Regions from separate parts of the Gracilibacillus phocaeensis genome, predicted to be linked through region 1. Evidence: predicted binding sites of a transcription regulator. Region 1 holds the regulator's gene; the other holds the start of a gene.
What was found. The regulator NrdR, encoded in region 1, represses ribonucleotide reductase genes. The targets are predictions, from matches to a motif close to AACACNATATATNGTGTT.

Region 1 (16,330 bases):
TCGTCTAGAGCTATTTTTTTAAAAATCATTGAAAATATGATATGATAAAGATTAGTTATTTGTACAAGCTATGATATAGATGGTCTATTTATGAACAATTTTAATCGTTTTCATTTACTTCATTTTTTCGTTTGTTTATAATAGGCATGGGGATGTTCAAAGCAATATGTAAATAATGGCTTTCAACATAATAGACTAGTAGTTTAGATAAGAAAAGGAGTGGGAACTTATGACAACAGCAAAAGGTCTTGAAGGGATAGTAGCGCTTGAATCGGAAGTTAGTTCTATTATTGATGATCAATTAACTTATGCAGGTTATACGATTGATGATTTGGCAGAAAATGCTAGCTTTGAAGAAGTAATATTTTTACTTTGGAATAAACGTCTTCCTAAGAAAGAGGAGCTGGAGGCACTAGAGAAAGACTTATTTGAAAATATGACGATTTCAGAAGCGATAGTAAATCATTTTCATTCATATGATATACATAATGTGCACCCAATGGCTGCCCTGCGAACGGTTATATCTTTGTTAGGGATTTATGACGAGGAAGCGGATGAAATGTCTGAGGAAGCAAATCGACGTAAGGCCGTACGATTGCAGGCAAAAGTCATTTCTATAGTAGCGGCTTTTTCCCGTATTCGTGATGGCAAGGAAGTAGTGCAACCAAAAGAAGGATTAAGTTATGCTGCTAACTTTTTGTACATGCTAAGAGGGGAAGAACCGGAGGCACTAGAAATAGAGGCAATCAATAAGGCATTAGTGCTTCATGCCGATCATGAATTAAATGCCTCCACCTTTACCATGCGCGTGTGTGTCGCTACATTATCAGATATGTATTCTGGTATTACGGCCGCCATCGGTGCCTTGAAAGGGCCGCTGCACGGTGGAGCAAATGAACGAGTGATGGACATGCTGCTGGAGATAGGTGAAGTCGAGAATGCCGTTCCTTATATCAAAGAGAAAATGGCAAACAAAGAAAAAATTATGGGAATGGGACACCGTGTGTACAAAACAGGGGACCCACGTGCCAAGTATTTAAAAGAGATGTCAAGGGAATTAACTGCCCGTCATGGTATGGAGAAATGGTACGAAATATCGGTTACGATTGAAGATTATATTAAAGCCGAAAAAGGCCTGCCGGCAAATGTTGATTTCTATTCCGCTTCCGTGTACCATAGTTTAGGGATAAAACATGATTTATACACCCTTATTTTTTCCATCAGTCGTTTCTCGGGCTGGACAGCACATATCTTAGAACAGTATGAAAACAACCGCTTAATCCGACCAAGGGCAGAATATGTAGGCCCAACAAACAAAAAATATGTTGACATTCAAGAGCGTTAAACATTTTCTTTATGGAAATGATTTATAAATAATTATAAAACTAGGAGGATTTAAAACATGGGAGACAAAATCACAGTAGAAAATGGTGTCGTTCAAACACCTAATAAACCAATTATTCCTTTCATTGAAGGGGATGGAACAGGTCCTGATATCTGGGCAGCCTCTAAGCGGGTACTAGAAGCGGCAGTTGATAAAGCATATAACGGTGAAAAAGGTATTGAATGGAAAGAAGTACTTGCTGGTGAAAAAGCATATAACCAAACAGGCGAATGGCTTCCTGAAGCAACCTTAGACGCTATCCGTGAATATAAGATTGCGATTAAAGGTCCTCTTACTACCCCAATTGGTGGAGGTATTCGTTCCTTAAATGTAGCATTGCGTCAAAAACTGGACTTGTTTACTTGTCTTCGTCCTGTACGCTGGTTTGAAGGCGTACCATCACCTGTTAAGCGTCCAGAAGATACAGATATGGTCATTTTCCGTGAAAATACAGAAGATATCTATGCAGGGATAGAATGGCAAGAAGGAAGCGATGAAGTGAAGAAAGTTGTTGATTTCCTTCAAAATGAAATGGGCGTGGAAAATATTCGTTTTCCTGAAACTTCTGGACTAGGTGTGAAGCCGGTATCGAAAGAAGGAACAGAACGTCTAGTACGTGCGGCTATTGATTATGCCATTAACGAAGGGCGTAAGAGTGTGACGTTAGTACACAAAGGTAACATCATGAAGTTTACAGAAGGTGCCTTCAAAAGCTGGGGTTATGAACTAGCAGAAAGAGAATACGGAGATAAAGTATTTACTTGGGCAGAATACGATCAAATCGTTGAAGAAAAAGGCAGAGAGGCAGCGGATAAGGCACAATCAGAAGCAGAAGCAGCTGGCCGTCTAATCGTGAAGGACGCTATTGCTGATATCTTCTTACAGCAGATTCTTACTCGTCCAAAAGAATTTGATGTTGTGGCGACAATGAACCTTAATGGTGATTATGTATCCGACGCTTTAGCTGCACAGGTTGGTGGAATCGGTATTGCACCAGGTGCCAACATTAACTATGAAACAGGTCATGCCATCTTTGAAGCAACACACGGTACAGCACCAAAATATGCTGGGCTAGATAAAGTAAATCCATCCTCCGTTGTCCTTTCTGGCGTATTAATGCTAGAGCATCTTGGCTGGAGAGAAGCAGCAGACCTAGTGTTGAAATCTATGGATAAAACCATTGGTTCGAAAGTGGTTACTTATGACTTCGCCCGTTTAATGGATGGGGCAACGGAAGTAAAAACGTCAGGATTTGCTGATGAATTAATCAAAAATATGGACTAAGGAGCTGTCCTTATTTATGGCAATAAGACGGAAGAAAGTATCTGTCATAGGCAGTGGTTTTACAGGCGCAACAACGGCGTTAATGATGGCGCAAAAAGAATTAGCGGATGTAGTTCTGGTTGATATTCCAGATATGGAAGGACCTGCGAAAGGGAAGGCCTTGGATATGCAAGAGGCCGGACCTGTGCAGGGGTTCGACGCATCTATTACTGGAACAGCAGATTATGCGGATACCGTAGATTCAGATATTATCGTGATTACAGCCGGGATTGCCCGAAAGCCGGGGATGAGCCGTGATGACTTAGTTCAGACGAATGCGAATATCATGAAAACTATTGCAGATAATATCGTCACCTATGCCCCTGACTCGTTGGTGATTGTGCTGACAAATCCAGTCGATGCCATGACCTACACGGTATTCAAACAATCTGGATTTGACAAACGTCGGGTGATTGGTCAATCCGGTGTATTAGATACCGCTCGATTCCGTACGTTTGTGGCACAAGAGTTGAGTCTATCTGTAAAGGATATTACTGGTTTTGTGTTGGGTGGTCATGGTGATGATATGGTACCACTGATTAGATACTCCTATGCTGGTGGCATCCCGATAGCAAGCTTACTCACACCCGACCGCTTGGAAGCAATTATAGAACGTACTCGTAAAGGTGGAGGAGAAATAGTCGAACTATTAGGAAATGGTAGTGCGTATTATGCGCCGGCCGCTTCCCTCGTTGAAATGGTAGAAGCCATCCTCAAAGATCAGAGGCGTGTCCTTCCTGTGATTACCTATTTGGAAGGCGAATACGGCTATCACGATCTCTATTTAGGTGTACCGACTATTATTGGTGGAAATGGTGTGGAAGAGATCATTGAGTTAGAACTTACAGAAGAAGAAAAGCAGCAATTAGAGCAGTCCGCTGCTTCTGTTAAGGAAGTTATCCATAAGCTACCTTGATGAAAAAGCCACTATCTTAGATGATAGTGGCTTTTTTTGAAAGATAGAAAAGCATAGAATTCTGAGTATGATAGGATGTGGACCGATTTTGATCTTGAACGAATGGCGGTGCCGATAAGATAGATGATGTAAAGTAGCCCACTTTCCTTAGTGGTAAGTTTGATCGTTTTATCTGTGCAAAGCAAGCGCTGCGGGAATATGCTGCGCTTTCCGTGGGGCCGGCTTCAGCTAACTTGCAAAAGAAGAGCACTTTTACAAGTGGATCTTCAGCTCGTCCTGGTCCCACAGGAGTCTCCGCATATTCCCTCCGCTAGATTGGAGTACAACAATGGTTGTTACTGAAAGGATGAAGCATTCTAGGTACCAAGACACTGTTGGAGCAAAAGGAGAAAATCGTCAGCTGATTCTTCGGCTGCGTAATAGATCATGCTACAAATATAAAAGTCATAACGTAGGATCAAACCGTTCTCAGAAAAAGGTTATGCGGTTTGCTTATTGGCAGAAATATAGTGTCTGGAACACTTCATCTTCGCAGTCATTCGATTGTAGTACTACTACCTAGCGTAGGAAATAGGTGGAGACTCCTGCGAGAAAAGCGCAGTGTGAAGACCCCGCAGGAAGCGATCTTTGCTGACGAGGAGGCTGAGCCAAGCTCGCGGAAAGCGGAACCTATTTCCGGAGCGTTTCCTAGCACTGGCAAACAATCAACTTTACTACATGGAATAATGGAACTAGATACTTTACATAATCCATCTTATCGGCAGTTCAGTGGCTTCTTTGAGTGATCGATAAAGGACCGGATGGGGTTCAACCTGGTTTCTCTTATATTAAGTTTTGGTAAATTTATTGTAAACCATTTTTTACAAGCAGAAATAGTCGAATCTGTTCACATTCCTCCAAGCACCGTGTATGATGAAGATAGAGTTAGGTTAAACTTAACAAAAGCAATCAGAGGAAAGCTCATACTAGAATATAGTAAACCTCATGGAGTGCTTGCATCGAGATAACTACTAAACAAGAAGGAAGGATCGACTATGGCAGAGAAATTGTTAATTATTGATGATGAACAGCCGATTGTTACCTTGCTGCAATATAATGTGGAAAGAGCAGGTTTTCAAACAGAGGTTGCCTATGATGGTACAGAAGGATTAGCAAAAGCCAACACAGGAAACTTTGATTTAATTATATTAGATTTAATGTTACCTGGAATGGATGGGACGGAAGTATGCAAAGCTTTGCGACAAAACAAAGTGGAGACACCGATCTTAATGCTAACGGCAAAAGGAGAGGAGTTGGACAAGATATTGGGCTTGGAATTGGGGGCGGATGATTATTTAACCAAACCTTTCAGTCCTAAAGAAGTAGTAGCCCGCGTCAAGGCTATTTTACGCAGGACACGCAAACAATTAGATACTGACACGGAGGATCCAGTGATAAAAATTGCTGACTTGAAAGTATATCCACAACAATATGAAGCTACTATTCATGAACAGCCGCTTACTTTTACAAGAAAAGAATTTGAATTATTACATTATTTAGTACAGCATAAAGGGCGTGTTCTTTCGCGGGATCAACTATTAAGTGCCGTTTGGAATTATGACTTCGTTGGTGATACCAGAATTGTTGATGTCCATATCAGCCATTTGCGTGACAAGATTGAACCAGATACGAAGAAACCCGTTTATATTAAAACAATACGAGGTTTAGGTTACAAAATGGAGGAGCCTCGTCCATGAATGGTAACAAACGAAACACGCTCTTTTTGCGTTATATGGTGGTAAGTGCTGTTATCTTTGTGTTTATTGGTATTGTCATCTTGCAGTTTGCTTCAACAGCAGAGCGGTTTATGGTGTTATTTTCATTAGCGATGGGTTATATTATCTTATTAGTACTTGTTTATAACATATACATTCATTATGTTCGTCCCGTTCGTTCTACCTTGAAAACTGTTACTAGTTTAACAGAAGGGAATTATAATGCCCGCATTTATGTGCCTTCTTATGGCGATGCTCAATTATTAGGGAATTCGATTAATGCATTAGCACGGCATTTACAAGAAGTGTCTATTCGGCAAAAGGTGCAATCTGATCAGTGGTCAACGGTATTGGACAATATGGAAAGTGGTTTAATGCTAATTGATGAACGAGGGTATGTACATTTAATTAATCGTAAATTTTTAGAAATGTTTCAGTACCAATCGAGTGATTGCTTGGGCTATTTGTATTATGAGGTGCTAGCGGATCAAGATATACATAAAGTGGTGAAAGAAACCTTTTTATACGAAGAAAAAGTCAACGGCAATATTACCAATATTACGGAAGGGAAAAAACAATATATCGAAATCGTTGGTGCTCCGGTGATTAATGAATCAAAGGAATTAAAGGGATCGGTATTAGTTTTTTATGATATTACAGAACTAAAACAAGTAGAACAGATGAGAAAAGACTTTGTTGCCAATGTCTCCCATGAGTTAAAGACACCAATGACTTCCATAAAAGGTTTTGCAGAAACCTTATTGGAGGATGAACATGCCGATTCAGAGACACAAAGACAATTTCTGACGATCATTTTAAATGAGAGTAGCCGACTGCAGTCATTAATTCATGATTTGTTGGAACTATCAAAGATTGAAAAAGAGGAATTAAACCTCTCGATTCAATTAATTGAGGTGGACGATTGGATCAGTAAAAGCTTGACGCTGATTGAACAGCAATTTTCAGGAAAGCAGCGCTATTTTAAAGCAGATATCGAACCGGGACTATCTTTTTATGGCGATCCGGATTTATTGCAACAAGTAGTTTTAAATCTCGTATATAATGCGTTGAGCTATACCCAGGAACAAGGAGAGGTTATCTTACGGATTTATCAACCAGACGCAACGATTGTTTTTGAAGTCGAGGATAATGGGATTGGTATTCCAGAGGATTCGATACCAAGAATATTTGAACGTTTTTATCGTGTGGATAGGGCCAGAAGTCGAAACACAGGTGGTACAGGTTTAGGGTTAGCTATCGTTAAACATATTGTTGAGGCACATCATGGCACAATCGAAGTAGATAGTAAATTAGCGGAAGGTTCTCGTTTCAGAGTAAACCTATCAAATAAGTGGTGAGTGATCTCACGAGACTACTTTATATAATTGATCCAGTGTTCAATAGAAAATGTGTCTGGAAGTATACATGGTTTTTAATGAGGACAACATAATATGAGGTCAATAAATCCATGTTTGATCCATTCGTGTGAATGACCATTCACACGCCTTTCAGTTCTGCTGAAAGGTAGCAGTATGAGGAGATAACCAGGGGATAAATGCATTTATCCCCTGGTTATCTCCTCATACTGCGTAAATGGATCAAGAACATCTACCAGATCCGTGAGACATGATTTCATTCAACTTTCAAACGAGGTATTATCAGGAAATAATGTGAGCAAAGACGTGTTTGCCACTCGTTTTCTTAAGTAAGGGAAAAACAGGTAAATGTATGGCAAAGTAATGTATCTAACTATCAGTAAAAATTTGCTTTCTGTGCAGTGGATCGGTAAACATGATAAAATATAAATAACGTATTTAGTACACAAAGGAGACAGGGATCACATGACCAATAAGCTCATCTTAATAGACGGTAATAGTATTGCATATCGGGCTTTTTTCGCTTTACCACTTTTAAATAACGATAAGGGCGTCTATACCAATGCCGTCTATGGTTTTACAACGATGCTCTTAAAGGTATTGGAGCAGGAAACGCCTAGTAATATGCTAGTAGCTTTTGATGCGGGCAAAACGACCTTTCGTCATAAGGCTTATAAGGATTACAAAGGAGGTCGAGAGAAGACCCCTTCTGAATTAAGTGAGCAGTTTCCTCTTTTGCGAGAACTGTTAGATGCCTTCCAAATCAAACATTATCAATTAGAAAACTATGAGGCAGATGATATTATTGGTACGCTTGCTCATCAAGCAAAGGAACAAGGCATGCAAGTAGAAGTCATATCAGGAGATAAGGACTTACTCCAGCTAGTTTCTGAGCAGATCCAAGTTCGTTTAACGAAAAAGGGAATCAGTGATGTGATGACCTATACAGAAAAAACGTTGCAAGAGGATATGGAGATTTCACCAGATCAAGTGGTGGATTTAAAGGCCTTAATGGGAGATAAATCCGATAATATCCCCGGAGTACCGGGGGTTGGGCAGAAGACGGCAACCAAATTACTCAAGCAATTTGGTACACTGGAGAACCTTTATGACCATCTAGAGGAAGTCTCCGGCCAGAAGCTAAAAGAGAAACTGGTGGAACATAAAGAATCAGCCGTTATGAGTAAGGAGTTAGCAACGATTAACCAAGCTTCACCCATTACTGTATCGATTCAAGACACCGTATTAGATGAATATCAAGAACAGAAGGTACAGCAGCTTTTTCAAGAATTAGGTTTTCAGTCACTTGTTCATCGCGTACAAGGGGAAGAAAGTGTGGAAGAAGAACAGGAGATACCAGAGATAGAATATCAAGTGATAGAAAATGTGCAGGAGGATATATTTACCGGCCATGACGCCTTTGAGATTGAAATATTAGGTGAGAACTATCATACAGAAGAAATGGTGGGTGCGGCGATCAGTAATGAGAAGGGGAACTTTTTTGTTCCGATTACTGTTATGGAAAATTCCGCCGCATTTAAGCAATGGGCAGAGGCTGCTTCTAGCAAAAAGTATTTATTTGATGCCAAAAAGATTCTTGTGCTTCTTCGTCGATTATCGATCGATATTAAAGGGATTGCGTTTGACACATTATTGGCTTCTTATTTGATCAATCCTTCCGAGAATAATCATGATATCCCGGCAATCAGCCATCGTTTTGGCGAGACAGCCATTCGATTTGACGAAGAGGTATATGGCAAGGGAGCCAAAATGGGCTTGCCCGAAGAAAAAGAACAGTGGCAGGAACATATCGTACGCAAAGCAGCCATGCTTTATCGATTAAAAGAGCAAATGGAACAAGCCTTGGTTGACAACAAACAATTGCCGCTTTTGATGGATTTAGAGCTGCCACTTGCGATGGTCTTAGGCAAAATGGAAGCGGCAGGTGTGCAGGTAGACAAATCCCGATTAAACGAAATGGGGAAAGAATTAACCGAAAAGCTGGATTCCTTGGAGAAGGACATTTATGAATTGGCAGGCAGGTCATTTAATATCAATTCACCGAAGCAGCTTGGTCCGATTTTATTTGAAGAGCTCGGCTTACCAGTGATTAAAAAGACGAAGACAGGGTATTCCACAGCGGCTGACGTATTAGAACAACTGCAAGGCCAGCATGCGATTATTGATAAATTGTTGCTGTATCGACAGTTAAAAAAACTCGATTCTACTTATATCGCAGGCTTGACCAAAGTGATTGATCCAGATACTAGTAAGATTCATACTCGCTTTAATCAAGCCTTAACACAGACCGGTCGATTGAGCTCCATTGACCCTAACTTGCAGAATATTCCGATCCGGATTGAAGAAGGGCGTAAAATACGTCAAGCCTTTGTTCCTTCACAGTCAGGCTGGAAGATACTTGCGGCTGACTATTCACAGATTGAATTACGTGTACTCGCTCATATTGCGGGAGATGCGAAACTGCAAAAGGCCTTTAAAGAAGATAAGGATATCCATACCCAAACGGCAATGGACGTCTTCCATGTAAGGGAAGAAGAGGTTGATTCCACTATGCGACGTCAGGCTAAGGCGGTCAACTTTGGCATTGTCTATGGTATCAGTGATTATGGCTTGTCGCAGAACCTTGGTATTCCAAGAAAAGAGGCAAAATCTTTTATTAAACGTTATTTAGAAAGCTATCCCGGGGTTCAGGATTATATGCATGAGATTGTCCAACAGGCTAAACAAGATGGCTTTGTGACAACGATTATGAACCGTCGTCGTTATTTGCCGGATATCACCAGCCGTAATTTTAACCAGCGCAGCTTTGCTGAACGGACGGCAATGAATACACCGATTCAAGGAAGTGCAGCCGATGTGATCAAGCTGGCTATGCTAGAGCTTGATCATCAGCTGGAGTCAGGGAATTACCAGTCAACCCTGCTTTTACAAGTACATGATGAATTAATATTAGAAGTACCAGAAGAAGAATTAGACGCCATTTCCAAGTTGGTCGTCGATGTCATGAGCCAGGCGATTGATTTATCTGTCCCGTTAAAGGTAGATGTAGATTATGGCGATACTTGGTATGATGCAAAATAAGGAGATAATGCCATGCCTGAATTACCAGAAGTAGAAACGATAAGGCAAACATTAAAACAGTTAGTATCGAAAAAAACGATCGCTTCAGTGGATATTTTCTGGCCGAAGATCATTCAAGAGCCAGATGATACAGCGGTTTTTCAGCAATTAATCAAGGGACAAACCATTCATGATATTCGACGGAAAGGAAAGTTCTTGCTGTTTGACTTGGATGGCTATGTGTTAGTTTCCCACTTAAGAATGGAGGGGAAATATGGTGTGTTTCCTGGAGATGAAGAGACAGCACTCCATACACATGTCGTCTTTCATTTAACGGATGGTAGCGATTTGCGTTATCAAGATGTACGTAAATTTGGCACCATGCACCTGCAAAAAAAAGGGGATGAATTAAACAAAAAGCCCCTTGTGTTACTGGCAAACGATCCCTTGGAACCTCAGTTTTCCTTTTCGTTGTTCAAGGAGAAGATACAGCGCAGTGAGCGAAATATTAAGAATATTTTGTTAGACCAATCCGTCATTGCAGGATTAGGCAATATTTATGTCGATGAGACCCTTTTTTTAGCAGGTATTCATCCCCTAATTAAGGGATCACAGCTATCTGAACAACAAATAGTGCATATCCTGGAAGCGTCGGTTTTAACCCTAAAGGATGCGATAAAGCAAGGGGGCACGACGATTCGGTCCTACGTTAATTCCCAGGGGCAAATTGGGATGTTTCAACAGCAGCTTAATGTTTACGGTCAAACAGATAAGCCCTGTTCACACTGCGAGGATACTATTATGAAAATAAAAATAAGCGGCAGAGGTACGCATTATTGCCCAAGCTGTCAACCGCTGGCATAAGGCTAGCACATTGGTTGTTATTTCACCATATACTAACCGTAAAGTCCTGTATAAAGGAGAAATGATAACCGATGATGCTCCCATTGCTTATTTTGGCGATTAGTATGGATAGTTTCTTAGTGGCTTTTACTTATGGTCTGCGTGGTATAACACTGCCTGTTAAAGAGCTGCTCAAGATTTCGATTACCGTGGCGGCCGTTTTTATGCTGTCGATGTTAGCTGGATCCGTGATATCGACGTTTCTTTCGGTTCGTTACACGGAAATAACAGGTGGTTTTATTTTAACTTGTCTTGGTTTGGTGTTATTCATTTCTTTACTGCTCGAAGGAAAAGCAAAGAAAAATGCCCCTATTTTTCTGAGGATCTTAAAAAAGCCGATGACGGCAGATATTGATAAATCTGGAAAAATAAACGGTGTGGAATCTATATTTATAGGGATCGCCTTGTCTTTAGATTCCTTTGGCGCTGGGATTGGTATTTATTTGCTTGGTGCTTCCCCTTATATGACACCGATTTTTCTGTTTATCGTGACCATTTGCTGTTTGCTGGTCGGTGTTCGAGTAGGGAAGACCTTTGCCGATCGCAAATCGCTAAAGAAATTGTCTTTTTTGCCAAGTTGTCTATTAATGATGATTGGTATTTGGAAAATGGTGATTGTCTAGTAACCACACAATTAAAGCCCTCACTGTTAACATGATGGTGATCTTAAACGCAGCGGAGTACTTGCCTAGCATTGAAAAAAATGTTGGATGTGATTCTTTCATTCTATCTACCCTAGATTAGTGATAAAGAAAGAGGGGCAATTCTTGAACAGGGTGAAAGTTGAATCAGAAACAGGGTGGCTTACTCTGTTTCTGTGAAAAAGAGGAGAGACATACATGATAATTGGTATAACAGGGAACATTGCTACAGGCAAATCACTGGTCAGTCAAATATTGATGGAGGACTATCATATCCCCGTGATTGACGCAGATCTTGTTGCTCGTGAAGTAGTTGAACCAGGAGAACCGGCGCTCCATGAAATTATAACCGTATTTGGCGAAGAAATGTTACAAGCTGACGGAACGCTTGACCGTGGGAAGCTGGGCAAGCTTATTTTTCAGGAGAAGGAAAGCCGACATCAATTAAATAGTATTGTACACCCAGCCATACGGCAACGCATGCAGCAACAAAAAGAGACATTACTGCAACAAGGACATGCCACCATCGCTTTGGATATTCCCTTGTTATTTGAAAATAATCTGACATATTTAGTCGACCGAACTATAGTAGTGGCAGCGACCGAATCGGTGCAAAAAAAAAGACTAATGGAACGGAACCAGCTGTCTAAAGAAGAAGCAGAAAAACGAATGGGCAGTCAAATGGATCTGGAAAAAAAGAAACAACTGGCTGATTATGTGATTGATAATAGCGGCACTATTACGGAAACCAAACAACAAGTGGCGGCTGTTCTAAAGGATTGGCAAATCACAAGGGTGAATGATTATCCACTTTAAGAGTTGGGATAGGAGAGAAGATGGGAAATGGATACATTAGGCAGACATGTTATAGCAGAATTATGGGAGTGTAACCCAGAACGTTTAAATGATATAGAGAAACTGGAAAGAATCCTTGTAAATGCTGCTTTACTGGCAGGTGCAGAAGTGCGAGAGGTGGCGTTTCATCAATTTGCACCTGCAGGCGTGAGTGGTGTGGTGATTATTTCAGAGTCGCATTTAACCATACATAGTTTTCCAGAACATGCCTACGCCAGCATCGATGTATATACATGTGGTGAAACCATCAATCCGCATGATATTGTGACAAAACTGGTAGATAAGCTAGAGGCAAAAAATGTCTCCAAGCAAGAATTAAAAAGAGGCAGGAGAGAGACCACTTCCCATCATCAATAGACCGTTTTTAGTATGTAATCCCTGCCTGATCCGTTAGGGATGGGGAAATCCCTGCTAAATCTATCCCTCCTTCATGATTTTGATTGTTTTCCTGATAAATCAACGTGTTTAATCGTTTTCTTTTTAAAAACATGTTACAATATAATTAAGTGAGGCATTCATTAGTAGCGATTTTCCTGCTAATGATCCATACAACTTATCAGACGGTATATCGTTCGCTGGCACTGGACGACTTGCAGCTGCTTGCTTTGGGCTGAAAACATAAGAACGAGTGCATGATGATAAAATAATAATACATAATTGGGGTGTTACATTACATGTCATTTAGGGACACGTTAAACAAGAATTTTAATAACCATTCAGAGACGAGAGACAAGCATTGGGATGAGGCACTAAAAACCCACTATTTTAAGACAACCAAGGACAAGGCATTTGATAAATTGGAACCTCTTTTCAAAGAAATGAAGGAATGCCAAATTGTGGGGATGTCCAAAGATCATGGCGAGATTAGTTTCAATTATAAAGCCGGCAGAAAGGTATTTGTCATTATGACGATTATTATGGTAAAGCCATATCGTACAGCAATTGATATCTCAGCAACTACGGAGTCGGCTATTCCATTTGATTTTGGTTACAGTCATCGACTCATCCCCAAACTATATGATAGGATTAAGAAAGAATTAGACTTTGTTGGGACGACAGAATAAATAACATAAAGGGTGATGGATTGTGCGATGTCCTCATTGTCACTATAAGAATACCAAAGTCTTAGACTCAAGGCCCATTGAAGAAGGTCGCACGATACGCCGCCGTAGAGAGTGTGAATCGTGTCATTTTCGTTTCACTACCTTTGAGCGGATCGAAGAGGTACCACTTATAGTAGTAAAAAAAGAAGGCACTCGAGAAGAATACAGCAGAGATAAACTGTTAAGGGGTCTGATCAGGGCCTGTGAAAAACGTCCAGTTGCGTTAGAGGAATTAGAGAATATAGCGATAGAAATCGAGACTGAATTACGAAATCGCGGTACATCAGAGGTAAAAAGTGATGAAATCGGCGAAATGGTAATGGATCGTCTGGTAGATGTCGATGAAGTCGCCTATGTACGATTTGCTTCGGTATATCGTCAGTTTAAGGATATCAGTGTGTTTCTTGATGAATTGAAGGATTTGATACGTACAGATAAGAACGAAGGATAAAGAATAAAGGGGCTATGTATATATGCAACTAGGAGATATCGGAAAAATACTACCATCAGAATTATATATAGTCGAGATGTCCAATGATGTTCCATTATCTTATACCAATTCACTAACGCACCTTTATCAGCCGTTGATAGGAATGGAAGCATTAACCCTGTATCAAACCTTATATACGGAAGCGGCCTTGACAGAAGAATATCAAACCCATCACCAATTAATGTCCTATATTTCTTTACCATTGGATCGGCTGTATCGAGCCAGAAGAAAGCTGGAAGCAATCGGCTTACTGCAAACTTTTGAACAGGAACATCAGGGGAATAAAGCCTTTCATTATTTGCTACATCCGCCTTTGTCACCAGAACGATTTCTCAACGATGATTTCTTAAATCATCTGCTGTATCATCAACTTGGCAGCGAGAAATATAAGAAAGTACAAGCGATCTTTCGCAAACATAAGCGAACAAGTCAGGAAAAAGAAACAACAGCAAAATTCACGGAAGTTTTCCCATTTGCTGGTGAGTCAGGGGCTCCCTCTATAGAATCGGTAGAATCACGACCAGCCATTCCCATCGATAATGAAGTAGACTTCGAATGGCTGGAGCAAGTATTAAGGCAGCGGATGCTTCCCGTTGACACTATCTTGACCAAACAGGCGAAACAGATTATTAACCAGATGTATGTAGCCTATGAACTTCATAATCAAGACATTGAAAAGGCACTGCTTTGGGCGATCAATGAGGAAAACCAATTACAGATTGAAGAATTCAAGCAGGCATGTATGGATTTGATACCACGTGCTTCGTCGGATTCCTCAAATAAGGTAACCAATCAGCAAAAGGTGATCAGTTCGGCGTCTGTCGCCAAACCGGAAACGAAAGAAGAACAATTTATCGATATGCTGGAGCATATCTCGCCAAAAAAACTGTTAGAGGATCAATTGGATGGACATCAAGCCTCCAGGCAGGAACTGCGCATGATTAGTGATATTATGACAAATCAAGGGCTTAATCCTGGCGTGATGAATGTATTGATTCATTATGTGATGTTAAAGACAGATATGAAACTTTCCAAGGCCTATATGGAGAAGATAGCCAGTCATTGGGCACGTAAAAATGTAAAAACGGTCCGTCAGGCGATGACATTAGCTAAGTCGGAAAACAAAAAATATCAGCAATGGACAACCAATACGAAGAGTAATCAACGATACCGTCAGACGAGTCCCAAAAAAGATATCGTGCCAGAATGGTATAAGAAACAGAAACAGCAGCAACAACCAAAACAAACACCAAGCACCGAAGAAAAAGCAAAAACGGCCAAGGAAGCGGATGAAATGCTGGCGAACTATTTAGCAAATCAGGCTAATCAAGAATAAAGGTGATAAAGATGGAGCCGATCCAATCAGCAATGAAAAAATGGATGAACTCGAATAAAAAAATGCAAGAGCAATTTGTCGCTCAACGTAATCAGGTGATCAATGATCCTGAGATAAAGAGACGATTGAGCGAGCATGTCGAGTTGGATGAACAAGATATTAACCGGCATTTGATGAAATTATATGAGTATCAACAAGCCTCCAAAGATTGTCATGATTGCCCTCATTTAGAAGGGTGCATCAATATTCTAAAGGGATACACGCCCCATCTGGATATCAATGGAAAGGATATTTCTTTGCGTTATGAGAAATGTCCCAATAAACTTCATGAGGAAGAACAAGTCCAAAAAGAATCGCTGGTCCACAGTTTATATATTCCGAAGCAAATTAAGCAGGCAAAACTGGAAGACCTTGATGCCTCCAGCTATGAGCGTAAAGATGTGATCAAACAGATCATTGAATTTGTGGAAGCGAGTAAGGCAGGGGATTTTCATCAAGGTTTGTATATCTACGGGCAATTCGGTACAGGTAAATCATATATTTTAGGGGTCATTGCCAATGAACTTAAAAAACATGATATTCCTACCGATATCATTTATATGCCGGAATTTGTCAGAGAAATGAAGGCCTCGATTGGAAATGATACCTTACAAGAAAAAATAGAACGATTCAAACAAGTACCAGTACTGATGTTGGATGATATTGGCGCAGAATCGATCTCACCTTGGTTTCGTGATGAGGTGCTCGGAGCGATCTTGCAATATCGTATGATGGAAGAGCTGCCCATATTTTTCACGTCCAATTACGATCTCGATCAGCTGGAAAGCCACTTAGCAACGAATAATCGCGGCGATGTCGAGACGATTAAAGCGGGGAGAATTATTGAGCGGATCAAACAGCTGAGCCAGCCAATCGAATTAATGAATCGTTACCGCTAGTTATCATTGTTGCTACCATACTTTTTTACAGGACTTCTGTCTAATCCTTAGACAGGAGTTATTTTTTTGCCTTTTCATCCATATAATATACCAGTTTGATGGTGATAAGGGTGATGATTACTATGGTAATGCAGATTCAATTTACAGAGGAACAAGAGGCTTCCATGTTTTACAAGCTAGTAAAACAAGATGAGCAATGGACAGCCTTTAGGAGGAGAAGTACAAGAAAG
Region 2 (16,330 bases), on a different contig from region 1:
TTCCTCATCACTGAGTTGAATCGCTGCTGCGTCGATATTTGCTTGCATATGTTTGACATCACTGGATTGGGGAATGGCTAATACCTGATTATGCCGAATCACCCAAGCCAGCATCACTTGAAACACGGTGACGCCATGCTGTTTCGCGATTTGTTGCAGTACCTCTTTTTTATGAACCGGCACCCCGCGCTTATCACCTTGTGCGATTGGCGAATAAGCAATCATTGGGAGCGATTGCTTGGCTTGTAACGGCAGCAAATCATACTCCATTCCTCGGCTTCCTACATGGTAGAGGACTTGATTGGCCGCACAATGCCGTCCTCCCTCTATACGCCACATGTCCTCGATATCCTCTGCGTCAAAATTAGACACGCCCCAAGAACGAATCTTGCCTTGCTGCACATAGTTCTCCAAGTCTTGAATCGTTTGTTCCAATGGCGTACTACTCTTCCAATGCAAGAGATACATATCTAGGTGATCGGTTCCCAGACGTTGCAAGGAATGCTCAAGTGCGCGTCCAAGACTTGGATCCTTGGCGTGGTGAGGATAGAACTTCGAGATTAAGAAAATCTGCTCCCGGTCCAAATCTTGAATCGCCTCACCAACTAAGCGCTCAGCATTCCCATCTCCGTACATTTCTGCAGTATCGATGACTTCCATGCCATTTGCCAAACCATAACGAATGGCTTCTATTTCCTGCTTCCGATGGGCAGGATGGTCCCCCATATGCCACGTTCCCATACCAATAGGGAAGCGATCTTTATGTAGTAATTGCACCATGCTGACACATCCCTTCCGCCTTGTCTGATTATTCTTTCGTATACCCTTAGCCGAGCAACATTAAACGAAGGAAGAGCCCTCTAAAACAACCATTTCACTACAAGGAAAATAAAAACGGTAACAAATACATGAATCATAATAAATACAGCATATCCTTGATTAAACTTTTTATCTGGATTCATACGGTAATATTTCAGCACTAAGTACTCGCTGGAAAAACAAGACATATTAACGATAAATAGAAAAAGCAACGTTACCAATACCGGGTTTTCAGCAGATAAAAAACTGGTCGAAAAAAGCATCATGGTTAGGATAAGGTGTGTGTAAGAAAAACGGTAATCCTTAAATGTAATAGGCCTTTGCTCCGTTTGACGATTTATACTTATGCTTTCCTCTACCGATTTTTCTAGAGTAATGATTTCTTGCACATCACAGGAAAACATGTCTGCCAATTTGAGCAGGTTATTGGTGGATGGTTCTGACTGCCCCATTTCCCATTTGGATACTGCTTGCCGACTAACCTCTAGCTGTTCGGCTACATATTCTTGGGACAGCTTTAAGGATTTTCTTTTCTTTCTTATATTGGATCCAAGTGACATTCTTTATTCCCCTTTCCCTTTTGTCACTCTTATCATAATCATTTCGCCGGTTGCAGACCACCAACTAATCCGCAACTATTGGTTGCATCAGGGATTTGTTTCTGTTTGTATCTCTTTATAAAAGGATAGGATATCAACATACTGCTCATCTTTTTGTCGAAATCCACCAGGGATGACACCTAACTCGGCAAACCCTAATTTCTGGTATAAATGAATGGCCCCCTGATTCGAAGCGACCACGGCATTGAATTGCAAAATCCGGAAACCAAACGCGCCAGCAACCTGTAGCGAATCAACGACTAGCTTTTCACCGATATGCTTCCCTCTCTGTCCGGATTTGACACCATACGAGGCATTGGCAATATGGTCGCAGCGTCCGACATTATTGGGGTGTAGAATATAAAGTCCCAATATCTCCCCTTTTTCTTCGGCAACGCCTGTATAGGATTGTTCTGCAAAAAAAGACGCAGCGGCCTCCATCGTCAATAGATCCTCTTGTGGAAAGGCAATTCCCTCTTCAACAATATCATTCCATATCGTGCTCATTTCCAATAAATCATGTCTAGTATACTCCCTTATATGTATCGTCATTTCCATCAGGCCTCCTCCTTTTATTTTAACAAGCTAAACGACGAAAAACCAGACTACTGTAATAGCCTGGCTGTATCATTATACGCGTTCATATCAATAATCCGCTGATTGCGACTGCCGCGAAAGGCCAAGGTTAGATCCCGTTCCTCCATACGAAAAGGACCATCCACCAACACGTCCACATATTGCAGTAATGCTAATTGATCTGGATTTTTATTTTCCAATAATTGTTCGATCGTCCAGCCGGTATATGCCCAAATATGTTTGCCGTGTGCCTTTAGCTGTTTGGCGATCCTGGCGGCTACCTTTGCTTGAAAAAAAGGATCACCGCCGCTCAGAGTAATGTCAGTTAAAGGATTAAGCGCCTCGCCAACCACCTGCTCCACCGACATCTCTTTCCCATTTCGAATATTCCATGACCTCGGATTATGACAGCCCGGGCAAAAATGGGGACACCCTGCGAAAAAAATGACCGTGCGCATTCCCTTGCCATCGACTACAGAATCATGATAAATAGATAAAATCCGAGCAGTATCCATTAGCGATGTTTCACCCGATCCTGCTCCTCAGACGCCTTGGCCGTATTCCATTTGTCCATGGTTCCAACTAGATAGCCAGTAATTCGACGAATCCGATCAAATTGCCTTTCATCGGTAGTGTGGCAGCTTGGGCATTCATTATCAATCATCCCAGTATAGCCGCAATCCTTGCAACGATCAACTGGGTGATTAATACTGCCATAGCCAATCCCGCTTTCAGCCATTGTTTTGACCAAGGTATCCATCGCTTGCAGATTTTTGCTCATATCGCCATCCGCTTCAATATACGTGATATGACCGGCATTGGTATACGCATGATAAACGGCTTCACGCCGGATTTTTTCGATAGCTCGGATCGGATAATAGACCGGAATATGGAATGAATTGGTATAATAATCTCTATCCGTCACCCCTGAAATATTGCCAAATGTCTCGCGATCCTGTCTGGTAAAACGTCCGCTTAGTCCTTCAGCAGGAGTTGCAATCAACGAATAATTTAAATCATACGCTTCCGCCGCTTGATCACATTTTTGGCGTAAAAAGGCGACAATTTTTTCACCCAATGCCTGTGCCTGATTCGATTCACCGTGATGCTTACCGATAAGAGCTACGAGACATTCGGCCAAACCAATAAATCCAACACTGAGACTGCCCTGCTTCAGCACTTCAGCTAAATTATCCTCTGGCTTTAGCTTGGCACTCCCTGTCCAAACCCCTTGACCATGTAAAAAAGTGAAATTATTCACATATTTAGCTGCTTGGAATCGATAACGATCATATAACTGACGAATCACCAGATCCGTATAGTGATCTAAACTATCGATAAAATCGGCATAGGTTTGCGTAGTGAGGGCTATTTTTACCAGATTGATGCTCGTAAACGATAAATTCCCGCGGCCAACGCTATTTTCTTCACCATGACGATTGCCCATAATTCGAGTCCGGCAGCCCATATATGCTACCTCTGTAGCCGGATTCCCTGCTTCGTAGTATGGTAAGTTAAAAGGGGCATCCATAAAACTAAAATTAGGAAAAAGTCGCTTGGCCGTCGTTTCCAATCCTAGCTGATACAAGTCATAGTTCGGATCATTCGAGTAAAAGTTAATCCCTTTTTTCATTTTAAAAATCTGAATTGGAAAAATCGGTGTTTCCCCTTTGCCCAGCCCCGCTTGGGTAGCCAATAATAGGTTCTTAATAATCATGCGTCCTTCTTTGCTTGTATCTGTCCCATAATTGATCGAGGTAAAAGGTACTTGACCACCGCTACGAGAATGGAGACTGTTCAAATTATGAATAAACGCTTCACAAGCTTGATAGCATTCCGTATCCGTCTCCTGCCAAGCCAGCTCTTCCAAGGCCGATTCGGTTAGCGGGAGCTGATAGTGCTGTAATCGAGTTAATCGCTTTTGATACGATTTTTGGACAAATGGGGCCAAATCATAATCAAAGGCTTGAAAACTCTGCCCGCCATGCTGCTGGTTCTGATTGCTTTGAAAGACGATCGCTGCTAGCGCCATCGCACTCATAATGGTTTGCGGTGAGCGCATATAGCCGTGCCCTGTATTAAATCCTTGAGATAATAATTGACCTAGTGGTATCTGGCAGCAGGTGACTGTTCCCGTCGGCATGTAATCCAAATCGTGAATATGAATATAGTTGTCTGCCATCGCTTGATGAGCTTCGTCGCTCAGCAAGTGTTGTTTGGCATAATACTTGGCACTTTCGTTGGCGAATTTATTCATCTGCCCACATGGAGATCGCCCGTCTACATTAGCATTTTCCTGCAGCAAATCCTGATTGGCACTTGCTACAATCTCTTGAAACGTCTGCATTAACTTTTCACTGTCATGGGTAGGTGCTACTTGTGATTCCATCATTCTTCCTCCTCGATTTTCGCGTTCACGTAACTATATGTAGTGTTTTTTATTAAAATATCACTATATATAGTTTAATCGTAAATCACTGGGATAAGAAATTCAAATGGACATTTTATGACTTTTTGGAGTTATGAACAGATCATAATCCTTTAACTCTTGGTTAGATCGGGTCTTATGGACAAAGCGGGGCGGTTTTATCTGTTTGATCGATTCATTCTTACGGACAGTATTTCGTGATTTAGTGATTTTTTGTCTGTTAGATTCATTCTTACGGACTGTATTTCGAGATTTGGCGTTTTTTGTCTGTTAGATTCATTCTTACGGACAGTATTTCGTGATTCGGCGGTTTTTTGTCCGTTAGATTCATTCTTACGGACAACATTTTGTGATTCGGCGGTTTTTTGTCTGTTAGATTCGTTCTTACGGACAAAGTTCAGCGATTCATCAATTTTTTGTCTGTTAGATTCATTCTTACGGACAAAACTTCGTGAGTCGGCCGTTTTTTGTCCGTTAGATTCATTCTTATGGACTGTAGAACAGGATTTGCTCTCTTTCAGTCCGCGACATTTATTCTTATGGACTGTAGAACGGGATTTGCTTTCTACAGTCCGCGAGATTCTTATGGACCTAGGAACGCGATCCTTTCTCCTCACTTCACGAGATTCATCCTTGCAGGCTATGAAATATGGCTTCCACCTCTCACGAGCAAAAGGCCTGCACTCTTTCTGCGCAGGCCTTTCTTTTATTATCCTTCTGTTCTTTTTCTAAATTTTTTCATCGCCAACAATACAACACTCACTAACAAGAGCCCCCCACCTGCTGCCAGCCAATTAAACATATTTGTTGCGGTATTTGGCAGCTGTTCTTGTGAAGCTCCCGTCTGTGTTTCGTTTTGGTCTGATTCTCTGACGTCACCTGATTTTTCGTTATCTGTGTTGCTTATCTCTTCTGGATTCGTTTCTTTCGGTTGATCTGCTGAATTTTCGTCAGAATCTACAGGGAGCTCCCCACCTTCATCATCAATCGGTGGTTGATTTTCTTCCTCATTCGATGTCTCTTCTTCATCCGAATCTTCCTCCTGAACCTCGGCTAATACACCATAGATAGAGAAATGACTGACTTCTTGGGAAATCTGTTGGTCGTTTCTCTCGCCACCTAGTTTCTCCCACTCGTTACTCTCTTCATTGAAATGGTAGATAGCCGCTTGCTCTACTCCATCATTCACACCCATCGTTAAGATAAAGTTTCCTTGATAATCTTCCTCACCTTCTGGATAAGTGAAAATAAAATCATAGACTTCACCTGCAAGTTCCAACCCTGCCATCTCTAAATCTTTCACTTTTTTGACTTGTAAGGTTGTCCCTTCTGGTAAATCTTGCGGTAATTGAATGGAAGTGTTAGTACCTTTTATCGCAATCATATCCCCTGGCACCACTGGTTCGGCCTCTTTGTCTAGTTCCACTTCTGGAGATTCTCGCTTAGTAGTGTCTGTCGTGACTTCTACCGGCTCACTGGATGCTTGATTTTCAGAAGGGTCTACTGCTACTAGTTGATAAGAATAAGCAATGCCTGACTCGACTTCTGTATCGATATACGTTGATTCTTCCCCATCCACAACAGCAATCTCTTCGCCATCACGAGATAGAATATATTGTTTAATGCCAGCCAAGTCTTCCGCACTAAAAGTCAGTGTAATCGCATCTTCACTAGCATCTATCACCTCTAGATGAACATTGGCAGGGGCGGTCGTATCTTTGACATGAACCGTACGTGTGACAGAGGTACTATTACCAGAGCTATCTTGTACCGTATAGTTAAGCTGATAGATGCCTGCTTTCATTGGATCTACTGCTCCACTAATCGTAATAGCTTCTGATACATCACCTTCTATTGCGTCTACTGCGGTTGCACCAGCTTCCTGATATTCCTCACCGAGTTCCACTGTGACGGTCTCTTCACCATCTAGCGTTAACTCAGGCGCTTGGGTATCGACCACTTCCACATAACGAGTGACTGTCGTTGTCAAACCTGCACGATTCGTTACTTGATAAACAAGCGCATAACTGCCCGGTGTAGACTCGTCCACCTCGCCCGTTATTTCGATTTGATCCGTAAGGTCACCATCTTCTTCGTCTTCTGCAGTAGCTCCAGGTTCTTCATAGCTTGTGCCAGCTTCTATCGTCAATGGATTATCACCTTGCAAGATAATCGATGGTTGTGTTGCTTCATATACCACCACTTCACGAGTAACAGAAGTTTGATTACCAGCTGTGTCTTTGGCCGTATAAACTAATTCCTGCTGGTCAATTTCCTCTGTATCGATAGCACCTTCTACCGTGACTTCTGGCTCTTTTGTAAAATTATCTGTCGCCTCATATCCCGGATCTTCGAAGTCTGTACCTTGCAGAACATATAATGGATTATCTCCATGCAAACTCAATTCTGGCTTCGTCCGGTCTATCTTCACGACTGCCTCTGCCACTTCACTTACATTTCCTGCTTGGTCAACGGCCCGTGCATAAACAGTGGTTTCTCCTTCCTCTGTTATAGCAATCGGCTCCGCATAACTTAACCATTCACCTTCTGTATCACTTAATTGATATTCTACCACACTTTTATCTGACTCCCCTGTGATGGAAACAGAAACACTAGCTGCATTGCTCCAATCACTTGTTTCTGGTTCAATCATTGGTGCAGATGGAGCGGTACGCTTAATTTGAGCCGTTGCCTCTGTCACCCCACTCTGATTTCCGGCATTATCTATTGTACGTGCCTCGATCACCGTCTCTCCTTCTGTTGTAATCGCAAAAGCATCTTCATATGGCTGCCATTCACCTTCTTTACCCATCCGATATTCGGTATAGGCAACACCACTTAGTGGGTCATCCGCACTCTCTATATTCACTTCCACACGATCCGAAGATGTCCAGCCATCTTCTGACAATTCGACAACCGGATTTTCAGGCATCGTGCGATCTAACTTCACAACCGCTTCTGCCACATCACTTGTATTACCCGAAGCATCAACAGCACGTGCATAAACAGTGGTTTCGCCTTCTTCCGTAATCTGCAGATCGCCATCATATGATAGCCACTCGCCTTCGGTACCATTCAATTGGTACTCAGCTGTGACATCATCTCCTGTTACCTCTATAGAAACACCGACAGATTCGGCATTGCTCCAAGCCTCGTTATCTACAGTCACCTCGGGTTCGCTTAATTCGATCTCTTCTACAGTATGTTGCAAGGCACCTATTGTCGGATTGTCTGAATCAATAGGGTTACCCAGCATATCCTCTGACCCCATGCCATCAATAGCCGTTCCTGCACCAATGGCTGGTGAATCATCCTGTAATTGAAATGCTGCGATGTTTTGATTCCATATCTCTTCATCCCAAGTATCCACCTCTGTATAATCCGGTCCATTGCTCACAAATTTCGGATCTTCATGAATCAGCCCTGAATATGGATTCGGGCTTCCATTCAGTTCTAACAACTCGGCTGGATAGATCAGGTTATGCGACATATTCGGTGCCTCAAACGATCCTGGCTGCTGTGAGTATGCTTCGATCTCTCCCTCAACAAAAAGGATATTGTTCTTAAAAAACATGTAATCGATCGGATTATCTTTGACAACATACTCGGTGGCCACTTCTTCTCCGACATAAATGGTATTATTATAAATCTGCGTACGGTTATTCATCACATAAAATAGTTCCGTGCCTTGACCGTCATTATAGCTGATATTATGACGGAAAACATTATTTTGGCCAGCACTGCTCATCGTTAATAGCAAGCCGCCTCGGTTGTTGCGGGTATAATTATACTGGAAGACACTATCTGTCGTTCCAATATCAAAATCAAAGGCTTCACCATCATTATAACCGTACACACCATCCGTTACTTCGTTATACTGGATGACCGCATCATGTGATTGGTATAACCAAACACCGGCATAGTTGCGATTATTGTTATTACTGCTGTGGCGACGCACAATGTTCTTTTCGACCAAGCCACCTGAACCTACCTCGGCCATTACAATGGCATCACCAAACGTATCCTTAATCACGTTCTTGCGAATAACCACATCACTGCTGTGAATCGAACCTGTATCACTGCCATTGCGACGTGTTTTGGTTCTAACACCTTCAATCGCTACATCATGAATGTGCGAATTCTCTACTGAAATATTATGAAAACTTGATTCGATATCGGTCACATTTCCCTGCTCATCACGGGTATCTGAAGAAAAGATAATCCCACCAGAAAGCTTCTCCGCATCGACGCCAGAATTGACATCATGAACATGGACATTGTCGATATGAACATTCTCTACATCCCCTTGACCACCTGCGATTACGATAATACCAGCTCGTGCTGCTTCCGCTATTTCTTCCCCATTATTGGTTACTTCGATATTCTGAATACGCCAATGGGACAGGTCATATAGATGAATCGCTCCTTCTGAGTAAATACTTCCTGTATCTGCATTAGAGATACCATTTCCTTCGATTTTCGGCATGGCCTCTCCTTCTCCATAGGCGTCGATTGTAATTGGCTGATCTGCCGTGCCGGAGCCATAGGGTCGGAACTGCCCTTGCCAACTACCACCACGTTTGAATAAAATACTCGAGCCTGGCTGAAATTGAACATGATTTAATCTTTCAAGGGATTGCCATGGAGTATCTTCTGTCAATCCATCATTTGCATCATCCCCCGCTTCACTATCGATATAGTAAACCGTCGATTCTCCCTGTTCTAATCTAGTAACCTTCAAGGTCTTTTCCGTTTGATTCCCCTCTTGATCAGTTGCTGTTATCTCAATCAAATTCTCCCCTAATTGCAAAGGAAGATCATAGAGATGATCCGCTTTCTCTGCAACTGCTTCTCCATTAACCAACACTTCCGTTTGAATGTCAATCGACTCATTTACACTCGTCGTCTCGATTTTGACATCGGTGAGCGTATCGGCTGTATAGGTCTTTCCATCTTCTATACCTTCTATGTTCACCTCTGGAGCTGGCAGACCTTCCACCAATTGAATCCGGGCTGCCTTGTCCTGATCCTGCTCTTTACTATTGATGAAAACCCCTTTTTGATCGTGACCGTTATCAATCGCTAACACCACATGTAAGGTCCCTACCCCCTCTGTTTGCTGCAACTCTTCATTGATAAAAGCAGAGATATCCAATTCACCATATGTGTTATTCTCCGTTCGTTCATAAGAGGCTTCTGCTACCAATTGCCCTCGCTCAGGCGCATTATTCCATGTTACGTTTTCTTCCTCAAAGCCCTCCACTTGATAAATCGAGACAAGCTCTGAGGTACGATCATTTCCCATCAATTCATTGATATAAAATTGAATTGTGGCTTCTTTGACATAAGGCGCGTCATAATCCGACAAGTCAAACGATAAATAGGTTTCCCGTTGATTACTGTCGTCACTTGCCGCCTTTTTCAAATCTAGATTACCACCATTATGGTTTTGATCCGGACTACGGTAATCAGTATACGTATCTGCTATAACAGGAAACGCCGTCACTGCTTCCCATACCGCTTCCACTGTCTGCGTAACAGACGTGTTACCTGCCGCATCTTCTGCATAAACCTCGATCGTGTTCTTCCCTTCCTTTAATTGGATCACGTTGACTCCCTGCTGTGCACCTTCCACTTTGTCACCATTTACGGTCAGATGAATGGTCGGCTCTTCATCGTGATTATCTGTCGCCTGTATATTCACATCTACTTCCGAATCCGTTACAGTAGCGCCATCTTCCACACCAGTTACCTGCACACGAGGAGGCAAGGTATCTTGATATTCATCCTGGAAAATATGCAAATATGGCGTGTAAACTCCATTATCTTGATAGGCCGAATAGAAACGGATTCCGCCTTGATCATTCTCCTCTTCCACGCGAAGCACAATGCCAAAATCTTTATCTGGATTGGCCTGTAAATGTTCCTTGATAGCCGTCACATCTATCTCTACCCATGTATCAGCATCCTCTTCCGTAAAAGTCTGTTCTCCGATCATCTCGGCATTGTTTAACAAATCATCGGTATTATTCCATGTCCAATTCTCTTCACTTAAATCCGCTTTATCTGTTAGTAAGACTTGGACGGTATCTTCTTTACCATCCCCTGTATGTTCATGTAAATATAAAGACAACATCACAGCAGCTGTCTCTTCCCAATTGGTATCGCTAGGGATATCGAATTCTAAGTGACTACGTCTGCTATAACTTTCATTTCCCGCCGTCTTCGCCTCTAATATCTCTCTAGGAATCGAATTAGAGCCTGTTTCAGCTGATTGATCGGCATAGCTGCCACCTCTCACGGTAGCTCCATATAGGGCCTCGGCCTTGATCACGGTATCATCTGCGGGCGCTGCTGCTACTTCTTGATAGCCGATCGCAAACAAAAACAGTATACATATCATACTCAAAACCAGTAATTGCTTTCCTCTTTTCACAGTAAAAAATCCCCTTTCTTATGACTTCACAATCTAATTCCCTTAAAATTGAAACCGCATACATACAAATATATCCCCCTTCCTTACAGCGGCTTTTGATTAACGCTTCGATTATAACACCGCTGCAAAGAAAATAAGGGAAATCAGTCGCTCTTAGTCAAAACCCTACATAACTCGGTCAAAAACACACACGCATTAGCCTATCTTTCCTCGATCAAAGGATCTACCTTACTGGAAATAGCAAACATAACTGTTGTGCCACCCCACTCATTAGGAAGGATATCGATATCTGTCTGCTTATACGTTAATTTCAAACGTTGATAAATATTCCTCATCCCAATATGGTCAGATGTATAGTCCTCTGTTTGAATATGCTGTAATATCTGGTGACGGCTTGCCTGATCCATCCCTACACCATTGTCACTTACCTCGATCACGACATCGTTTAACTGTTTCGTCACCTGAACTTCGATCACTGGTGCCTCCGGCATGTCAAAGAATCCATGAATAATCGCATTTTCAATAATTGGCTGCAACAGCAATCTCGGCACCTTAAAAGACTCCAACTCCTCACTAATCGTTGTTCGTAATTCAATCGGTAAGTCACTGCGCAATTTCATAATTTCGATATAATCATATAATAGATTGCATTCTTCCCTGATCGTCGTTAGCTCTTCCGCACGCATATTCGCGCGCAACAACCGGGTTAAGGACTCAATTTTTTTACTATGGACCGCATCATCCTCTAACAACAAACTGCACTTAATCGAATTTAATGTGTTGATCAGAAAGTGTGGTCGAATTTGGGCAAATAAGGCACGCAATTCCAACTGTCGCTTCTCCGCTTCTTCCTGTTTCACCTTCTCTAGCAGGTGATTAATTTGATCTAACATATTATTAAAGGCGCCCCCTAATAAACCAATCTCATCCTTCGTCTCCACCGGATAACGAACTTGTAAATCACCCTCACCAAACGCTTCTACCGTATTTTTCAACCTATGCATCGGACGATAAATATTTCCCGCGATAAAGAAAGACATTCCTAAGAACAACAATATACAAACCGCAATGATAACCGCGTAAAAAGAGAAAGTCGAGGTGATCTCGTTCATGATATCGCCCGATGGCACATAATAGACCAGTTCCCAATCCGTTGATGGTATAGCCGCCTTGGTAATGAGCAGGTCATCCTCTGCTTCCAATGCCTGATAACCCGCGGAACGAACCAACGACTGCCCCTCCTGATCCAACAGTTGAAAAGCACCGCTCTCCACATCACGAAATAACTGAGCAAAATAATCCGCCGAGATTCCCAAATAGAGAATGCCCATGACTTCATTAGCTACAAAATCCTTGTAAGCCCTTACTGCATAAAGCCTAGGAGACGTCTCGCCAACCCCTGCCAGATTCAGGTCTTCTGCCGGCAAAAAATAGGTTTGATTCGGATTAATCTCCGCCATCTCCTCTTGAGTCAACCGTGGATCGAGCCTGTTATGTAATTCCTCATGCGTCAGTCCATTGTTATTTCCCATCATCAGCAGTTGCTCTTTGTTCATATAAAAGGTTTCTGGATTCAAACTGGAAACACTGGAAAAGGCGATGCTTAAATAGTCCGAAATCTCTTGGTAATTCTGATAGATCTCATAAGAAGAAATCGTCTCACTGTCCGCAATATTCTTCATATGATCTAATATATTCGTTTGCGGCTTGCCATACAAATTGGTCGTATCAATCACTTCATCCACCATATCATTAATATCGGAGGCCATCATATTGACGACATTTTTGTGTGTATTTTCTACCTTTTCAATCACCAAGTCCTCAATCAGAAAAAATGACAGGACCGAGGCAATGATTAAAGGGATAATAATAAATATAATCATCGTCGATTGAATTTTTTTATAAAAAGAGGAATGCAATAATGTCTTCATGATGTATCATCTCCCCAGCCATATTTCATCCCACCATTATAACAGATAGAGGCAGCCCGTGAGGCTACCTCCATCCCTTTTCATTTATTGATTTCGTTCAATAATCTGATTGGCTTGATCGACCATTTCTTCTTGTGCTTCACTAGCACTGATTCCATCCAGGATATATCGGCTAAAGCCATCCTCTAACACGCTCTTGAGTTCATTAGAATAGGCAGTAGAGTAGGCCGGATCATATGGTATAATGACATTATCATCATAAACCGTTGTTTGTAATGTCTCTTGATCAATCAAGTCGGATTGATCTTCTACCATCGTTTCCAATACTTGATCCTGATCGACGTTTCTGGAACCAGGGAAGTCCGAAATAACTTCTACTTGTTCCGCCATATACTTAGCGAACTTATATGATTCTTCTTTATGTTCCGAAGATTCACCAATACCTAGATAGTGGCCGCCCATATAAGTCGAACCAACTTCTACATCCTCAGAAGATCTAGGAAGTGGCGCAAATACGGTTTGGAAATCGTGTGGATAGTTTTCCTTGTCTTTAATCATATCAATAATGAAGGAGCCAATCGGCAGCATGGCCGCGTCACCATTAAAGAATTCACTAGCATAATGGGTCTCTGACGCCACTACATCCTGAAACTTACGCACAGATCCCTCTTCTTCCATTTCACGACGTAATTCAAAGAAATCAGCAAACGTTGCATCATCAAAGACCGGTTCTTCATTTTCCGTCAAATAAGGGTGTGGTAATTCCGAATATGCCGGAAAACCTGCGAATTCACCCCATGTATGGAAGTAAGCACCATACTGATCTTCATTCGTTAATTCAGCTGCATACGTTTGGAAATCATCCCAAGTCCAGCCCCACTCCGGCATATCTAAGCCAGCTGCATCTAAAGCGTCTTTATTAATGGCCACAAACCAAGGCTGGGATAAATCCTGAATACCAAATGTTTCACCCTCATACTGTGGTGCGACATAGTATTCTTCCGTCGGATCAATCGAATCCGCTTCCATAAACTCATCTAACGGTGCCAATACCCCGCGAGAGGCACGCTCCAACAGAAAGTCCACATGAGAGAAAGCCACGACATCGATCGCCTCACCAGTCCCCACTTTAATATCTAATTGTTGATAAAACTCTAAAGAATCATTACTCGTTACAAGTGGTTCATAGTTTACCTCAATGTCTGGATTTTCTGCCTCAAAATTTTCAATAATCTGCTCGACTATATTTTCTTTCTCGCCTGTTTCCCAAGAATAGTAGTTGATCGAAACCTTGCCATCGTCTCCCTCGTCGGCATCGCCACCACTTGTACTATCATCATTTCCGCCACAAGCCACTAACACGAATAAGAAACTGGCTAATAGTAGGCTAAATATACCTTTTTTCCAACTCATATGAAACCCCTCCAATTTTTTATTTATCCTGGTGCCACCAGACAGCAGCACCTCGATATGTCTTGTTTATTATAAAAAAGTACGTATAAGAAAACTGTGTCTTATTTTGGGCATTGTGTGAACAATTTACACTACCCCTTCACGCCGCCAATCGTAATACCATCGATAACATGACGCTGCAAAATAAGAAAAACAATAATTAATGGTAAAATAGCTGATACAGCCGCCATCATCGTAGTCGCATAACTCGTACCAAACTCACTGGAGAGTAGTTGCATCCCCAAGGTAATCGTGTATAAATGATCACTAGACAAGAAAATCAACGGATTCTGATAGTCATTCCATGTCCAGATAAACTTCAGGATACCAGCCGTTGCGATAATCGGTTTAACCATTGGCAACATGATCTTCCAATAAATACGAAAGAATCCGGCACCATCCATTTTAGCAGCTTCAATGTATTCATCACTAATCCCCGCCATAAATTGCCGCATCAGAAACGTCAATGGAATCGAGAAGGCCATCATCATGATCAATGCCGTATGGGTATCATAAAGCCCCAGCCAATTCATTAGGATAAAACGAGGCACCAATGTTGATTCCGTCGGCACTAGGAAAAAGGCCAGCAACACAATAAACAAGGCATTTCTAAACGGAAAATGTAATTTAGAAAAAGAGTACGCCGCCATCGAACTAATGATAATCGTTAACAAGGTTGTAATCACGGCAATCTTGATTGAATTCCAATAGAATAAATCAAACGGAATATCTTCTAGCCATACGGCAGAAAAGTTATTAAAAAAATTCCATTCACGCGGAATCCATTCAATCGGATAGGTCATCACATCTTGTTCTACCTTTGCAGAAGAGGAAAGCATCCATAACAAAGGAGAGATAAACAAGAAGGCAAACATCCCCATCACAATGGTTCCTATTACTTTTGACATTTTTAATCGCTTCATCATTCACCCTCCTTCTAGACTTGCTGCTTCTGCGATTTAGCAGTCACAATGGTAATCGCCGCTATGATCAGGAATAATACCCAAGATAAGGCGGAAGCATAACCCATTCTGAAATTTTGGAAACCTTCTTCATAGATATAATACACTAACACGTTTGTTGCGTTGTTCGGTCCACCTTGCGTCAAGAAGGCAATCACATCAAACACCTTAAACGAGTTAACAATTGACGTAATCAATAAGAAAAAGGTCGTTGGCGCCAGTTGAGGAATGGTAATATACCAAAACTGTTTCAGTTTACCTGCCCCATCAATCTGCGCCGATTCATATAATTCTTTAGAAATACCCGTAATACCAGCAATGTAGATCACCACATTGTAACCCACCACCTGCCAGACCGAGATAATAATAATTCCCCATAACGCCGTATCCGTACTACCGAACCAGCCCGGAGGATTCTCCACCCCAATGGAGGTCAAGAAGTTGTTCACCACTCCTAAAGAAGGATGAAATAACACAGAGAACACAGAAGCAATCGCCACCATCGTCGAAATATAAGGGATAAAAAAGGCAATCTTAAAGAAATCCCTAAAATAGACGACAGAAGAAATGGCAATCGCAATCAACAATGCCAAAAAGATACTGGCTGGCACATAAACTGCAGAAAAGATCAGGTTATTCTTTAAGGTTAAGAAGAACTGCGGATCTTCAAAGAGGAAACGATAATTTTCCAATCCGATTAAGTGGATCGAACCTAAACCACTTACTAAATCCCAATCGGTAAAACTTAAGTATAATGAAAAGAATAAAGGAAAAATCCCTAAAATAAAAACCCCAATAAATTCAGGAACTAAAAACAAATAACCACTTACCGATTCTTTGAGCTTATTATTCCAAAGGCTAGTCCCTTTTCGTCCACGATTATGCACTGCCGCTTTTTCACTCAAGCTCTATCACCTCACATTTGTTTTGATATATTCTAATGTAATCGATATAAACCCAGATACCCATTAAGAATTTATACATCTGCGTGCACTATTTTGACTTGATGTATTCGCTCTCTGATATAACTCTTCGGATGGTCAGAATCCAACACACCTTGGTCAAAATCACACACAAAGAAAGTAGGATGATTGATTTATACTGAAGAAAAAGGGGGAATGGCACGA

Region 2: E0E32_RS04145 (anaerobic ribonucleoside triphosphate reductase) is a predicted target of NrdR. The motif match lies at 4,443-4,460, and genes of this name have one in related genera.

Annotation. Positions count from the first base shown of each region.
Region 1 is NZ_LR131144.1:1,633,566-1,649,895, reverse strand. It holds gene ytvI (sporulation integral membrane protein YtvI) at 1-29, opposite strand, end outside; gene citZ (citrate synthase) at 230-1,345, shown strand; gene icd (NADP-dependent isocitrate dehydrogenase) at 1,403-2,668, shown strand; gene mdh (malate dehydrogenase) at 2,685-3,623, shown strand; gene E0E32_RS22325 (hypothetical protein) at 4,133-4,408, shown strand; gene E0E32_RS15665 (response regulator transcription factor) at 4,658-5,359, shown strand; gene pnpS (two-component system histidine kinase PnpS) at 5,356-6,735, shown strand; gene polA (DNA polymerase I) at 7,219-9,855, shown strand; gene mutM (DNA-formamidopyrimidine glycosylase) at 9,868-10,698, shown strand; gene ytaF (sporulation membrane protein YtaF) at 10,770-11,360, shown strand; gene coaE (dephospho-CoA kinase) at 11,577-12,194, shown strand; gene speD (adenosylmethionine decarboxylase) at 12,222-12,590, shown strand; gene E0E32_RS22665 (hypothetical protein) at 12,598-12,723, opposite strand; gene E0E32_RS15630 (cytosolic protein) at 12,908-13,297, shown strand; gene nrdR (transcriptional regulator NrdR) at 13,320-13,787, shown strand; gene E0E32_RS15620 (replication initiation and membrane attachment family protein) at 13,810-15,162, shown strand; gene dnaI (primosomal protein DnaI) at 15,174-16,100, shown strand; gene ytxC (sporulation protein YtxC) at 16,214-16,330, shown strand, end outside.
Region 2 is NZ_LR131142.1:429,817-446,146, reverse strand. It holds gene E0E32_RS04165 (aldo/keto reductase) at 1-780, opposite strand, end outside; gene E0E32_RS04160 (helix-turn-helix domain-containing protein) at 861-1,379, opposite strand; gene E0E32_RS04155 (GNAT family N-acetyltransferase) at 1,467-1,976, opposite strand; gene nrdG (anaerobic ribonucleoside-triphosphate reductase activating protein) at 2,024-2,509, opposite strand; gene E0E32_RS04145 (anaerobic ribonucleoside triphosphate reductase) at 2,509-4,383, opposite strand; gene E0E32_RS22030 (hypothetical protein) at 4,655-4,816, opposite strand; gene E0E32_RS04140 (immunoglobulin-like domain-containing protein) at 5,132-10,858, opposite strand; gene E0E32_RS04135 (sensor histidine kinase) at 11,059-12,789, opposite strand; gene E0E32_RS04130 (ABC transporter substrate-binding protein) at 12,874-14,202, opposite strand; gene E0E32_RS04125 (carbohydrate ABC transporter permease) at 14,334-15,164, opposite strand; gene E0E32_RS04120 (carbohydrate ABC transporter permease) at 15,179-16,108, opposite strand; gene E0E32_RS04115 (YesL family protein) at 16,330-16,330, shown strand, end outside.